3 regions of the Mesobacillus stamsii genome follow, and region 1 is predicted to be linked to each of the others. Evidence: riboswitches for the same ligand, from Rfam matches in the RefSeq annotation. Region 1 holds a riboswitch; each other region holds the start of a gene.
What was found. A riboswitch is a leader RNA that binds a small molecule or an ion and turns the genes downstream of it on or off. The one in region 1 is predicted to bind cyclic di-GMP.
Positions count from the first base shown of each region.

Region 2: it holds a riboswitch for cyclic di-GMP, as region 1 does, so the genes downstream of both, J2S25_RS10920 (DUF5667 domain-containing protein) here and J2S25_RS07795 (EAL domain-containing protein) in region 1, are expected to answer to the same signal.
Region 3: it holds a riboswitch for cyclic di-GMP, as region 1 does, so the genes downstream of both, J2S25_RS16935 (anti-repressor SinI family protein) here and J2S25_RS07795 (EAL domain-containing protein) in region 1, are expected to answer to the same signal.

Region 1 covers NZ_JAUSUN010000007.1:56,977-61,186, reverse strand. The annotation lists gene J2S25_RS07810 (HPr family phosphocarrier protein) at 1-137, shown strand, start outside; gene clpP (ATP-dependent Clp endopeptidase proteolytic subunit ClpP) at 184-789, opposite strand; tRNA gene J2S25_RS07800 (tRNA-Arg) at 1,195-1,266, shown strand; cyclic di-GMP riboswitch class I at 1,552-1,634, shown strand; gene J2S25_RS07795 (EAL domain-containing protein) at 1,711-2,427, shown strand; gene J2S25_RS07790 (PilZ domain-containing protein) at 2,427-2,993, shown strand; gene rpoN (RNA polymerase factor sigma-54) at 3,358-4,210, shown strand, end outside.
Region 2 covers NZ_JAUSUN010000011.1:94,877-99,086, reverse strand. The annotation lists gene J2S25_RS10930 (MBL fold metallo-hydrolase) at 1-911, shown strand, start outside; gene J2S25_RS10925 (QueT transporter family protein) at 950-1,435, opposite strand; PreQ1 riboswitch class I at 1,442-1,486, opposite strand; cyclic di-GMP riboswitch class I at 1,665-1,746, shown strand; gene J2S25_RS10920 (DUF5667 domain-containing protein) at 1,832-3,016, shown strand; gene J2S25_RS10915 (STAS domain-containing protein) at 3,164-4,015, shown strand; gene J2S25_RS10910 (DsbA family oxidoreductase) at 4,193-4,210, shown strand, end outside.
Region 3 covers NZ_JAUSUN010000029.1:19,266-23,475, reverse strand. The annotation lists gene J2S25_RS16950 (late competence development ComFB family protein) at 1-16, shown strand, start outside; gene treR (trehalose operon repressor) at 540-1,265, opposite strand; gene J2S25_RS16940 (helix-turn-helix domain-containing protein) at 1,500-1,820, shown strand; gene J2S25_RS16935 (anti-repressor SinI family protein) at 1,918-2,046, opposite strand; cyclic di-GMP riboswitch class I at 2,076-2,162, opposite strand; gene J2S25_RS16930 (nitrous oxide reductase accessory protein NosL) at 2,943-3,551, shown strand; gene J2S25_RS16925 (ABC transporter ATP-binding protein) at 3,671-4,210, opposite strand, start outside.

The DNA.
Region 1 (4,210 bases):
AGGTGAATGCAAAGAGCATCATGGGCTTGATGAGTCTGGCAGTCAGTTCCGGCGTATCGGTGAATCTGATCGCAAATGGAAAGGACGAAGAAGAAGCGATAGCAAAGCTAACTGAATATATTCAGAATGAAAATTAAGCTTAATAAAAAAACTCGCTCTTTTACAAGGGCGAGTTTTCTGCGATTATTTATTCTTTTTTTCTTCGATTATGCTGCGTGTGATGATTTGATCGACAAGACCATATTCTTTCGCACGCTCAGCTGTCATGAAATTATCGCGGTCCGTATCCTTTGAAATGACTTCAAGCGACTGGCCGGTACGTTCGGAAAGAATGGTATTCAGCTTTTCACGAAGGAACAGGATGCGCTTTGCAGCGATTTCGATTTCAGTTGCCTGTCCTTGTGCGCCTCCAAGTGGCTGGTGAATCATGACTTCCGCGTTTGGCAGGGCATAACGCTTGCCTTTTGTTCCGGCTGCGAGAAGGAAGGCACCCATGGAAGCAGCCATACCGATACAGATTGTCTGTACATCTGGTTTGATGAACTGCATAGTATCGTAAATTGCCATTCCGGCAGTGATGCTGCCGCCAGGGCTATTAATGTAGATAGAAATGTCTTTTTCCGGATTTTCAGCTTCCAGGAAAAGCAGCTGGGCTACAATGGAGTTGGCAACATTGTCATCAATGCCGCTTCCCAGCATAATAATGCGATCCTTTAAAAGGCGGGAATAAATATCATATGCCCTCTCGCCCCGGTTCGTTTGTTCAATAACTGTAGGAATCAAGTTCATGTTTGTTTTCCTCCTTTAACGTTAAATCTTGCCATAACTAGGCTGGCATTAAATGGTTCGTTTGCCAAAGTGCCTTATGTAGTTTCATGATACACGCATGGTCAATAAAGGTCAAACAAATCGCTTACAAAGCCAGCAAAAACTGTTCGACAATATTCCCATTTGCTGTACCGTATCCATCTTACCCAAGTTAGTCATTTTTAAACAAACGCTGATAGGGCAGATGTAGATGAGTATTTGAGATTTTAAGAGACGAACGACTATCGTCACATAATAAATTTTTTGTATGATAACTGTGTATTCGGGATCGATTACATCGGGTAAAAAAGATACGGCAGAAAATCCTTCTTGCAAATGGAGATGACTTATCCTATAATAGTTAAGCGTACTGTCAACTTCAGACATGCCCTCGTGGTGCAACGGATAGCACGTAAGCCTCCGAAGCTTAAAATGTGAGTTCGATTCTCGCCGAGGGCACTACAACATAGAAAAAATAAGGGTTTTCGAGTATTCGGATCAACTGTCCGTATACCTCGAAAACCCTTATTTTATTTACATTCCTATAAATAGAGATGTCATTCGTATAAAAGATTCCCAAAATATTCTTGAACACCTTCATTACCAAATAGGAAACCGGACCCAATAATTGGATGGTTAATTAAAACTAAAAACCCATATTTTCTTTAAAAAAACCAATAAAATGTAAAATGGTGTAGACTTTTGTCGGAATAAAGTGTAAATTATTCACTATATCGACACTTTATACGAAAAAGGCAAACTTATCGAAAGGTAAGGACGCAAAGCTTCAGACCTAAGGCAATTGCTAAGGTAGCTGGGTTACCGAAGAAAGTGGGAAAGAAAAAAGCACACGCTCCCATTTTTTTGGGAATTTGTGCTTTTTTATATTTATGGAGGTGTAAAATGATTGAATCAGAACAAGGTTTAGAAATGTATCATTTATTTCAACCAATCTACGATGTCCAGAAATGGCACTTGGTTGGTTATGAAGGCCTATTAAGAACCATGCAACGCATCAATCCGGAAGAAAGTTTCAGGATCGCTAAAAAGGAAAAAAGGCTTTATGAATTAGATTCGCGGTCTATTCACAAAGCCTTCGCCACCTACCAATTGGCAGATGATTCAAAAGGACGAAAGAAACTGTTTTTAAATGTCTTTCCATCGACAATTATTAATCCCAATTTCCTGCCTTTTATAAGGAGTATTATCCAGGAAAATCGTTTCATGAGTCAACAGATAATCTTGGAAATTGTAGAAAGTGAGCAAATTAATTTAGAAAAAGTAAAGATGGCATTACCTGAATTAAAGAAACTAGGCTTGAAAATAGCAGTAGATGATTTTGGTAAAGGTTCTACATCGATCAGGATGCTTTTAGAATTACAACCTGACTTTTTAAAGTTAGATCGTTATTTTGTTACAGATTTATTTTCGAATGAGCAGAAAAAAGACGTTATATTTTCTTTGCTTAATTTTTGTGAGAAATACAATTCCGATCTAATTGTAGAGGGAGTAGAAGACGAGATAAGCCTGGCAATTTTAAAAAGCTTAGGTGTTAAATATGCTCAAGGATATCTACTCGGTAAACCTTCACTCCTTTCAAGAACAGGAGTTTGCTTATAATGACTACTGAAATAAGCTTGTTAATTATTTTTTCAATAACATTGATTCATATTCTTATGTATTTGAATATAGCTAATTTAAATAAAAGAATGAAAACAGAAATAACTTCACAGCCAAAAAAGCATTTTCCCAAACAAGTAACAGATAAAGCCCCTTCGGTTGGTACACCTAGGAAAAACAGAAGAAAATGTATAAGGGTACCAGTTGAGAATGAATTTTGTACTGTAAGTTTTTATGAGATAGGAAATCCGAAATTTAGAAGTTTACGAAATAAGAAGATTACTGGTTATATTAAGGATATTAGCTTATCCGGATTGAAAATGACGAGTAATTTTGAACTTCCTGTAAGGTCTGATATTTGTGTAATGATCTCTTTTGAATTGCATGGAATTCCTTTAATCTTAAAGGGGAAGATAGTAAGAAGAGAAGATCATCTTGGGGAAGAATTCGTTGTTTATGGAATTGAATTTCAAAATTTAAGTAGACAAGCCCAATTGGAGTTAAGTAAGTTTATTAACAATAAAACGAAAGTAACTGCTCATCAAGAGTTTGCCGACAGTATTTGATTAAAGAAGCTACGTTCATTCGGTAACTGGTTCGGTTTGGAGGGGAAAGCTGTCCGAAGTTGGCCTTAGTTCGGACAGGTTTTCGTCGCTTTCGGCAAAAGTAGTCCGAAGTTGGCGCTAGTTCGGACAGGTTCCCGTCGTTTTCGGCAAAAGTAGTCCGAAGTTTGCTAAAGTTCGGACAGGTTTCCGTCGTTTCCGGCAAAAGTAGTCCGAAGTTGGTTCAAGTCCGGAAAGGTTTTCGTCTTTTCCGGCAAAAGTAGTCGGAAGTAATGTGATGTCGATAGTGGATTTTGATTGTCCTGTCAAATTCTTTCCATACACCAATGCTCGTTTATCATGTAAAATGAATGCAGGGGTGATTTGGATGGATATGAAAGCTAGTTTGGTGCAAAAGCAAACGTTGAAATTGGCGATGACGCAGGAGTTGACTCAGGCAATTGCGCTTTTGCAATATTCTGCACAGGAGCTTGCTGCTTTTTTAGAAGCTAAATCGGTGGAAAATCCCCTGTTGCAAGTTGAATTCAAAAATATTACTCAATTGGACTCCAATATGGACCGAACGAGAAAAAAGCCAAAACGAAGCTTCGATCGAGACGATAGGAACTTGATTGAGCAAATCGGTTCCAATGAGAGCGAGACGCTGGAAGAATACCTTCATTCCCAACTAAATTTCTTAAAAGCGTCGCCTATAGAAAAAGTGATTTTACCTGTGCTGATTGAAAATATAGATGAAAACGGTTACTTAAATCTAGATCGCGAGGAACTAATAAAAAGATTTGCAGTTGATAAAGAAATAATCGATTGCGCTTTCTTTAAGCTGCAATCATTGGATCCGGCTGGCATCGCCGGAAAGGACCTTCAGGAGTGTCTGCTTATTCAGTTAAAAAGGCAGCAGCGTTCACGAGAAAACCAGCTGGCAATCACGATTATTAGCGAGCACTTTCTTCTTTTTGCCGAGAAAAAGTGGAAGGCTCTGGCTAAAATTCTGGGGATTGATTTGAAGGATATCCAGAAGGTCCATGATGAGATTCAGAAGCTTGATCCCAAACCAGGCGCAGTTTTTCAGCGAGAGCAGCCGGCCTATATTGTGCCGGATGTTATCGTGAAACGAGAAGGAGAGAAACTATCCGTCGGTGTCTATGATGCGCTGATTCCGAAAATTTCTTTTAACGACAGCTATTATCGCCAGCTATCACAGCATAAGGATCAAGAAGTCA
Region 2 (4,210 bases), on a different contig from region 1:
TAAAAAGTAAGGTCGAAAGAAAACCTCGGACTCCCCTTTCGATCGTACCCTATTCTCCAGGAATAGATCGTTCTAATTCAGCAAGAGTTACCTGGTTTGGTCACTCGGCTTTCATGCTTGAGGTAGAGGGGAAAACGATTCTGTTTGATCCAATGTTTGGGAAAGCGCCAACACCGTTTCCAATCAAAAACCAGCGGTACAGCAGAAAGCTTCCTTTCAAAATCGAGGATCTGCCAGCAATCGATGCTGTGGTACTGTCGCATGACCATTATGATCATCTTGATTATGGTTCAATCATGAATATGAAAGAAAAGGTAAAACAGTTCATCACTCCTCTCGGTGTTGGAAGCCATTTGGCAAGATGGGGAATTCCAGAAGAGAAGATCAGTGAACACGATTGGTGGAATGAATATACTTTCGAAGGCCTTAAGCTCGCGTGCACCCCGGCTCGCCATTTTTCTGGCCGCGGACTTGCCGACCGTAACTCAACGCTTTGGTGTTCTTGGGTCATCATTGCCCGGGATACAAAAATATATTTCAGTGGCGATGGCGGTTATGGTTCGCATTTTAAAGAGATTGGCGAGAAATATGGCCCGTTTGACCTGACGCTGATGGAATGCGGCCAATATGACGTACGCTGGGCAGATATTCATATGCTTCCTGAAGAAACGGTACAGGCACATCAGGATGTGAAAGGAAAGCTTCTTCTTCCGGTACATTGGGGGGCATTTACTCTGTCGCTCCATGCCTGGCATGATCCAATTGAACGGGCAGTCCGGGCTGCAGAGGAATCTGGAGTCGAGATTGCGACTCCGAGAATTGGGGAAACCGTCATCGTAGGTGAAGACCAGTTTCCGGACCTTGCCTGGTGGAGGACAGAATCCTATAGAGTTTTTAATGATGAAACGTAATAAAAACCGCATGGATTAAATCCGTGCGGTTTCTTTCCTTATATCAACTTCTCGAGATTTACTCGTTTATGGATTGCGAGCATTACGGGAATACCGATAGCCATTACGATAAATTCACCCGCGGCTGTTGTTAGCCATGTGAACCAGAACGGCAGCTGGAATGCGAGATTCAATTCAATCGCAATCAGGAACATCGTGAAGGTGAATAACACTGTGTTTACAATCATTCGCCCGATAATACTTTTAATGTATTTAGCGGATAAGATCGTAACCAATAAAGAAATTACTGACTGGCCAACTCCAAACACAAGGTCATAGGCGACCATCGGGGAAAAGAGCAGGTTTGTTAAAAACACGCCTAATACAATCCCAAAGAAATACTTTTTGTTAAAAACAATCAGGTGGTTGAACATTTCCGAAATTCGAAATTGTACATTGGTAAAACCGAATGGCTGGATGACAGCTGATACAGCGATATACAAAGCTGCCAGAATCCCGTTACGGACAATCGTTCTTGTGTTCATTATTCATCTCTCCTAGTTTTTTTACGTGGGATGGTTACGAACCACGATATTTAAACACCAATTATATATTATATAGGATAATAGACCCTGTCACAACAGAATTTTTCAGAATAAAAGAGTAAAGGAATTACTTTTTAACAGATAGAAAAATCTATCAGGAAAAGCAATCTTAGTAAAAAAAAATATTTATTTTTACTCGGCAATTAAGTATGATAAAAATAGAATTAAAATCCGATAAAGGCAAACTCAGGGGAACCTGAGGACGCAAAACTACAGGGGCTAAAGTCTTGACCAGCCAGCCAGTTGCCGAAGCTTCACATAGTCATCTTATGTGTGCTGATCTTCGGATAGCACTTTTTTTGATTTTAATTCCAATATATTATGGGGGGAATTGGAATGAATAAATTAGTCGCATCAACCATTTTAACAGGATTGCTTGCTTTTGGTACGGGTGTCTCGGCGCAGGGTGTCGTAGAAACGGCTGATCCTGGGACGACACCTGACGAGTTTTTATTTACGTTTGATCAATTACTGGAAGAATTGCAGCTTTTTCTTACCTTTGATAATGAAAAGGAGGCTCAGCTACTGCTTGACTTTGCAAACGAGAGACTTGCTGAGGCGTCAGTTATGTCTCAAGAAAACAAGAGAGAACTCGTTCAAGAGACGTTTAAGGATTATTTAATAACGCTTAAGAAAGCGCAAGAGAAGGTCACAGAGGTTATTGTTGAAAAAGAGACCGATGCCACTGGGGAAGCTCGATTGGCAGAAGAGTTGGAAAAAGCAGCTAATCTTGAGGAAGGGATTACTGAAGAACTTGAAGATGGACTAAAGGAATCAGTTACAGAGGAAACAGAGCAAACAAAAATTGTCGCGAACGTAGTAAAAGAGCTTGATCGTGAAATGGTCTCCAAACTGCGCGAACAAAACTTAGGCTATGGACAAATCGCACAAATCTTTTGGCTTGCAAGAACAGCTGGCAAGACAGTAGAAGAGGTTGCCGTGGTATTTACTGAGGAAAATGCTGGACTTGGTCAGGCAGCAAAGCAACTTAAAGTCCATCCTTCGCAAATGAATGGACTCGTATCAGGCAATAAAAAATCTTCTGATGAAGAAGAAATGGATACCGATAAAATAGACGAGAGATCAGTTGATGAAGGGTCTGATGCAGCAACACAGGCTGAAGAAGCGGATACTACAAAAGAACCAGATTTGACTGTACAGCAAGTTAGTACTGGAGTGGCTTCAATCGCAAGTACGGTGATGAGTACGAATGCTTCCGATACAGAAGAAAAAAAGGCAGATACAGAATTGAAAGCGAAGGCAGACACTGTGAAGGTTGCTAAAAAGGAAATGGAAACAGAAAAGAAAGCTGTAGAACAAAAACGTGAAGTGAGAGAGAAGGACGAAGAAAATCAAAAAGAACAAGTGATCCAAGCAGAAGAGAAGCAAGAAGAGAAAACAACAGAAAAAGAACAAGCCAAGACGAAAGAAAGGAAAGAGAATAAAGAGAATAAAGAGAAGCATGATGAAGAAGAATCAGAAGAAGACGACCTCAACGACGAGGAAAGCCAGGATAAGTAAAACAAAAAACAGATAGTAAGGTTTGTAGGGTAAAAACTTGTACTACATTCCTATTATGCGATATGATGATTAATAACAGTCCCTAATAGAATACTTAAGTTTAGATTGATAGGTGATCATTGTCATAGAACATATGGAGGAATCGGAATGACCACAGAACTGCAAACCATAGGTGAAGCAATAGTTAACAGAAAAAATCAAATTGCGAAGGCAGTGCATGAAGACAGGTTTTCAGACGGTGTCTTAACGGAAGCACAGAAACATGATTTTGAGAAAGTTGAGCAGCAAATACTTGAAGTCAGGGCCAACTTTATTGAACTGTTCGGTGAAGCCTTGATCGAGCACGAAGACCCTAAAGGGGTTTTCGATAAGCTGACAACATGGGGAAAAGAAACGGGTGAATATATTTATAATCTTGGTGCCTCTCTTGATGAAGCACTAAAGGATTCTACCTATTATCGTGAACATATTTGGCATGCGATTAGAGAAGTGGCTAAGGACATGTCCACTGCTGTCTTCTTTGATGTTTTGGATATTATTGACCCGTTGATGGACCATGCAATATACAGCTTTAGTCTCACATTTGTTGAAGCACATCAAAAGAGTCTAGAAAATGCCAAAACAGCATTGCTTGAACTTTCCGTACCGGTTGTTCCGTTAATGCCTGGGGTCGGTGTCCTGCCTCTAGTTGGGAATGTGGATACAGAAAGAGCGCGGTTATTGATGGAAGAAACGCTAAGCCAAGCGGTGAAGCTAAAGCTGACCCATCTTATCTTTGATGTATCCGGCGTTATGATTGTAGATACGATGGTTGCCGATCAGCTATTTAAAGTCACTAGCGCCCTTTCGCTTGTTGGTGTAAAAACCATTATGACCGGCATCCGTCCAGAGGTGGCTCATACGATGGTGACACTCGGACTGAATCTGGAAGGAATCATGGTGAAATCTAATCTACACCAGGCTTTTAAGGAAATTCAGCACTTACAAAAAGCATATTAATTGGAAAAAAAGCTGCCATGGCAGCTTTTTTGGCTTATAGAACAGGGACTTGATTTGCCGAGTCGGATTTCGTGTATTTTGCTGGATTAACACCTATACTATAATGTGATTTGATTAAGAGGAGGATTCATAATGCAAATTGAAATGTGGACAGACTTTGCTTGACCATTTTGCTATATTGGCAAAAGGCGTCTG
Region 3 (4,210 bases), on a different contig from region 1:
ATACCCGAAGCATTAAGAAAAACCGGGCAAACTGCGCCCGGTCCTTTTTTGGGTTTGGCTGATAATCGATTTCCATCAGAAACTCGCTTTCCGCGGGGCGACAGGTGAGCCTCCCCTCACTTCTCTCAAAACTTTCCGATAGCAAGCGCGCCTATCACCATCTTTTCACCCCAACCCTCACAGGACCGGTTTTTTTGGTAAGAACATAGAACCTGTCAAAATAACGGGGCTTTCTTGACAACTTTTCGTTCTACACCCACAAACCTGTCAAAATAAATTTGTCCAGCATTAGCACCATAGCCCAACGCTTAGGAAAGCCGTTTGCCGCTAACTCCTCGAGACGTTTTTCGCCTTCGTGCCTATCAACAAAAAAGATTCGTTTAAGAATATGATGCATTCTCGCATAATTATACGTTAAAAATTTTTTATCGGACAGACTCCTACGCGCTGGAGCTGGATTAAAAAACCAAAAGTAGTTTCCCACAACTAAATAATTTTATAATATCCTAAACAGTAAAGAAAAGCTGCCAGCTCTTTTTTTATTTTTTCTGGCTGTCCATGCGTCTGGCAAAATCCACGAATCGGAATTTGTCGGGGCGGTGCCTGGACTCGGTATACTGGAAAAGAGTTGCATCGGCAAAATAAATATAATTTTTCACGATGACAATTGCGTGAAAGCCTTCCATATCCAAAAGCTCACGGTCCTCTTCATTCGGTTCCTCCACCGTGAATTCCTTTTTGGCAAAACTGATTTGTTTCTTGAGTTCTTGCTCAATATACTCAAAAATCGAATTTTGACACTTCTGACGAGTTAGACCAGGCACCTGCTTTTCAACGATAAAATCCTTATCGAGAATCACCCGTTCTTCATCAATATGCCGAACCCTTTTTACTTTCCAGACCAATTCTTCGTTTACAATATTCAGTTCCTTTGCGATATCCGTTCCTGCCTGTTCGAGGACAAACCCATCCACAGTCGTCTTCGTTTTCCCCCCCATATTTTTAGCCAGTTCTTTAAAGCTAATCAACCCGGAGATCGGGAACTGATGCCTTTTTAAATCCAGCACGAGGGAGCCTTTGCCGCGGATTTTTTGGATAAAACCATTTTGCGCGAGAAGGTTCAGAGCTTTTCGGATCGTTTCGCGCGATGTTTGGTACCGATCGGCGAACTCATTCTCTGAAGGCAAAATTGTTTTGGGATGAAAATGCCCCTCGCGGATTTGCTGTGCGATCTCTTCATAAATCAATAAATACTTTTTCTGCATATCATCACCACACCAAGTCTAATTGCCTTCATTTTACCTTTTTTTTGATAAAAAGAATACATAAGACTAGGTTGTTCACCTATTATCTCATTTTTTCCCAACATTTTGGTAAAAATAATTCTCCTAAAACTGCGAAAAATGGTTATACTTGTTCTGTAGGATGTTCTCTATATGGAACTTTTTCTTGAGATTTGTTATGATAAAACTATTAATTTAACAAGGTGTGTGGAAAGCATGATTGGTGAACGCGTCAAAAAACTTCGACAAGAAAAAAGAATGTCCCTATCCGAGTTAGCTGAGCAAGCTGGCGTCGCAAAATCCAATTTAAGCTCCTTGGAACGGAATTTGCAAACGAATCCTTCCATTCAATTTCTTGAAAAGATTGCTGGAGTTTTAAAAGTTCCAGTTGATCAATTGATCCATGAACAAGTCGATACCGAAAATATTGATTCTGACTGGGTTAATCTTGTGAAAGAAGCAATGGATTCCGGAATCAGCAAGGACGAGTTCCGTGAATTTCTAGAATTCAATAAATGGAAACTAAACAATAAATAATTTACAAAGGATAGCCTAGCTGCTGTCCTTTTTTCACAAAATAAAAGCACCTCAGGAATGAGCTGCCCTAATGATGATGATGTATGTATAAGTCTTTTTACTTCTGTTCGCTGTTCTTTATAAACTTTCTGATTTCCTCTTTATTTATCCCCATCTCTAAAGCTTCCATTATGAGCTGTATCCATTCTGTATCCAGTTCTTCGAAAATTACCTGTTCTTTAATCAAGCTCTTCCCCCCAAAATACAGTTTGTATTCCAGGCGGCCCGGCCATCATAGTGCTTTTGCACCTTAGATCCGTGACTTTGCGTCCTAGTTTTTCAACAAGTTTGCCTTTTTCTGTACCATTTTGCTCACTCACTTACTCCCATTGTCATTGTACCTTGCTCGCAAACGTTAGCATATAATTATTTGTCGTCAATTTATTGGATTTATTCTTCCTTTTCCTCTAAAAAAATACAAAATAATCGGTTTCTATTACATTTTTCTGAAAATTAAGAACTTTTACCTAGTGTTTTTTGTCACATTCTAGCTTTAATTGCTGAATAGTTTTTTTATGTCACCTCCGTAAAACTTTAGATTAGCCTTAAATATGGGTATCTTTGGAGTAACCAAGATTTTTCCAAGGATACTTTCGGACTACTTTTTCCAGACTAACGGCATTAAAAAATGGGTATCTTGTTAAATCTTTGCCACAAACAGGGCAGAGCCATTCCCCATATTCACTGCTGCTGAAGGAAGGACGGTTACACTGATCACAGTTTTTTCGATACACTGTCATTTCCCCCTATTTTACCTATTTATTTTGAGTATAGTTCAGATATACCATTTTTGAAAAAGTCCAAAATAAGGCGAATATTCTTGAAAAAGAACGAAAATCGTTCTTTTTCAAGAATTATCTTTCGTTTTCTCACTTTTTTGTTTTTTAAAAAGAATTAATATGTTATTTATAAAGAACAAATTTGCGAATTTGTTGTAAGGCTTTATCATTAATTCTTAATATTAAATTTTCTGTCATTAAATCGTCACAAAAAACCAGTCTATAACACTCTTTCCCCACTATTTTCTCGCAGATTGTTCACAACTCCCTGATAGGATTAAATTCGATCAAAGGAGGAGATTTCATGAAAAAATTACTTACTGCCATGATGGCAATTTTGTTGGCGATCACCCTATCAGCCTGCGGGAATGACTCCACCAACGAGCCAATGGGTGACCAGAATACAGCAAAGCCAGAAACGATTGTTAAAGAAAATGCTGGCGATGCTCATGCAAATGGCCCACACGAACCCGGACCGGATGATGTTTGTGCTTTCTGTAATATGAAAGTATATACAGAGGCAGACCCAATGGGCGTTTTCACGGCACAAGCAAAAACCAAAGACGGAGATTATTTGTTCTTTGATGATTCCGGATGTCTGCTTAATGCACCTAGACGCGACCAGCTTGAATTTGAAGAAAAATGGGTGCGTGATTACGTGACTTCAGAATGGATCCAGGCGGATGCTGCAATCCCCGTCAAAGCGAACCTGAAAACACCAATGAAATATGGCTACGCTTTCTTCCAAGATCAAGAAAGTGCCGAGAAATACACCGCTGAAAACAAAGATAAAAACGCGATTATAGCTTCATGGGAACAACTCGATCAGTTAGCGAGTGACAGATATAGGAAGAAAATGAATTCAAAGAGTATGAACAAAGATTCAAACAATATGAAGAATAGCGGAGAATGATGATGGCAATAATAACCAAAGCGGCCATTGAATCTGCTTTAGCTGATCATCGCCTACCTTCAAAAAAAACTCCCGGAACTTTATCCTCCGGGAGTTTTTGCTTCCTTTTTATTCGAACGTCAGGAAGGTGATTTGAAAAATATTTTTTCTAATGGAATATAAATTCCATTTTGATGAACAAGTGAATCAACGGTATCACAGAGCTTCAACTGTCCTTCTTCCAGGAAGGCAGCTCGGTCCGCCAATTCCTCCACAAGGCTGAGAATATGCGTAGTAAAGAAAATCGTTTTTCCCTGCCGCTTCTCTTCCTGAATGATTTCCTTAAAGCGAAATACCCAAAATGGATCGAGACCATTTGTCGGCTCATCAAGAATTCTTAACGGAACATCCGGGAGCAGTGCCTGGGCAAGGGAAAGTCGCTGCTGCATGCCTTTTGAATAGTGTTTGATTTGTGTATCTCGCACTTCAAATAAACCAACCTGTTGAAGTGCGTCATTCACTTTATCATCCCCAATCCCTCTTAATCTCGCAAAAAATGCCAGCACTTCACGGCCTGTCAAATGACGAGGAAAGAGCATCTCATCAGGCATATAAGAAAATTGCTTTTTATACTCATGACTCCTTAGATCGAGATCTCTTCCTTCCAGCAAAACCTTGCC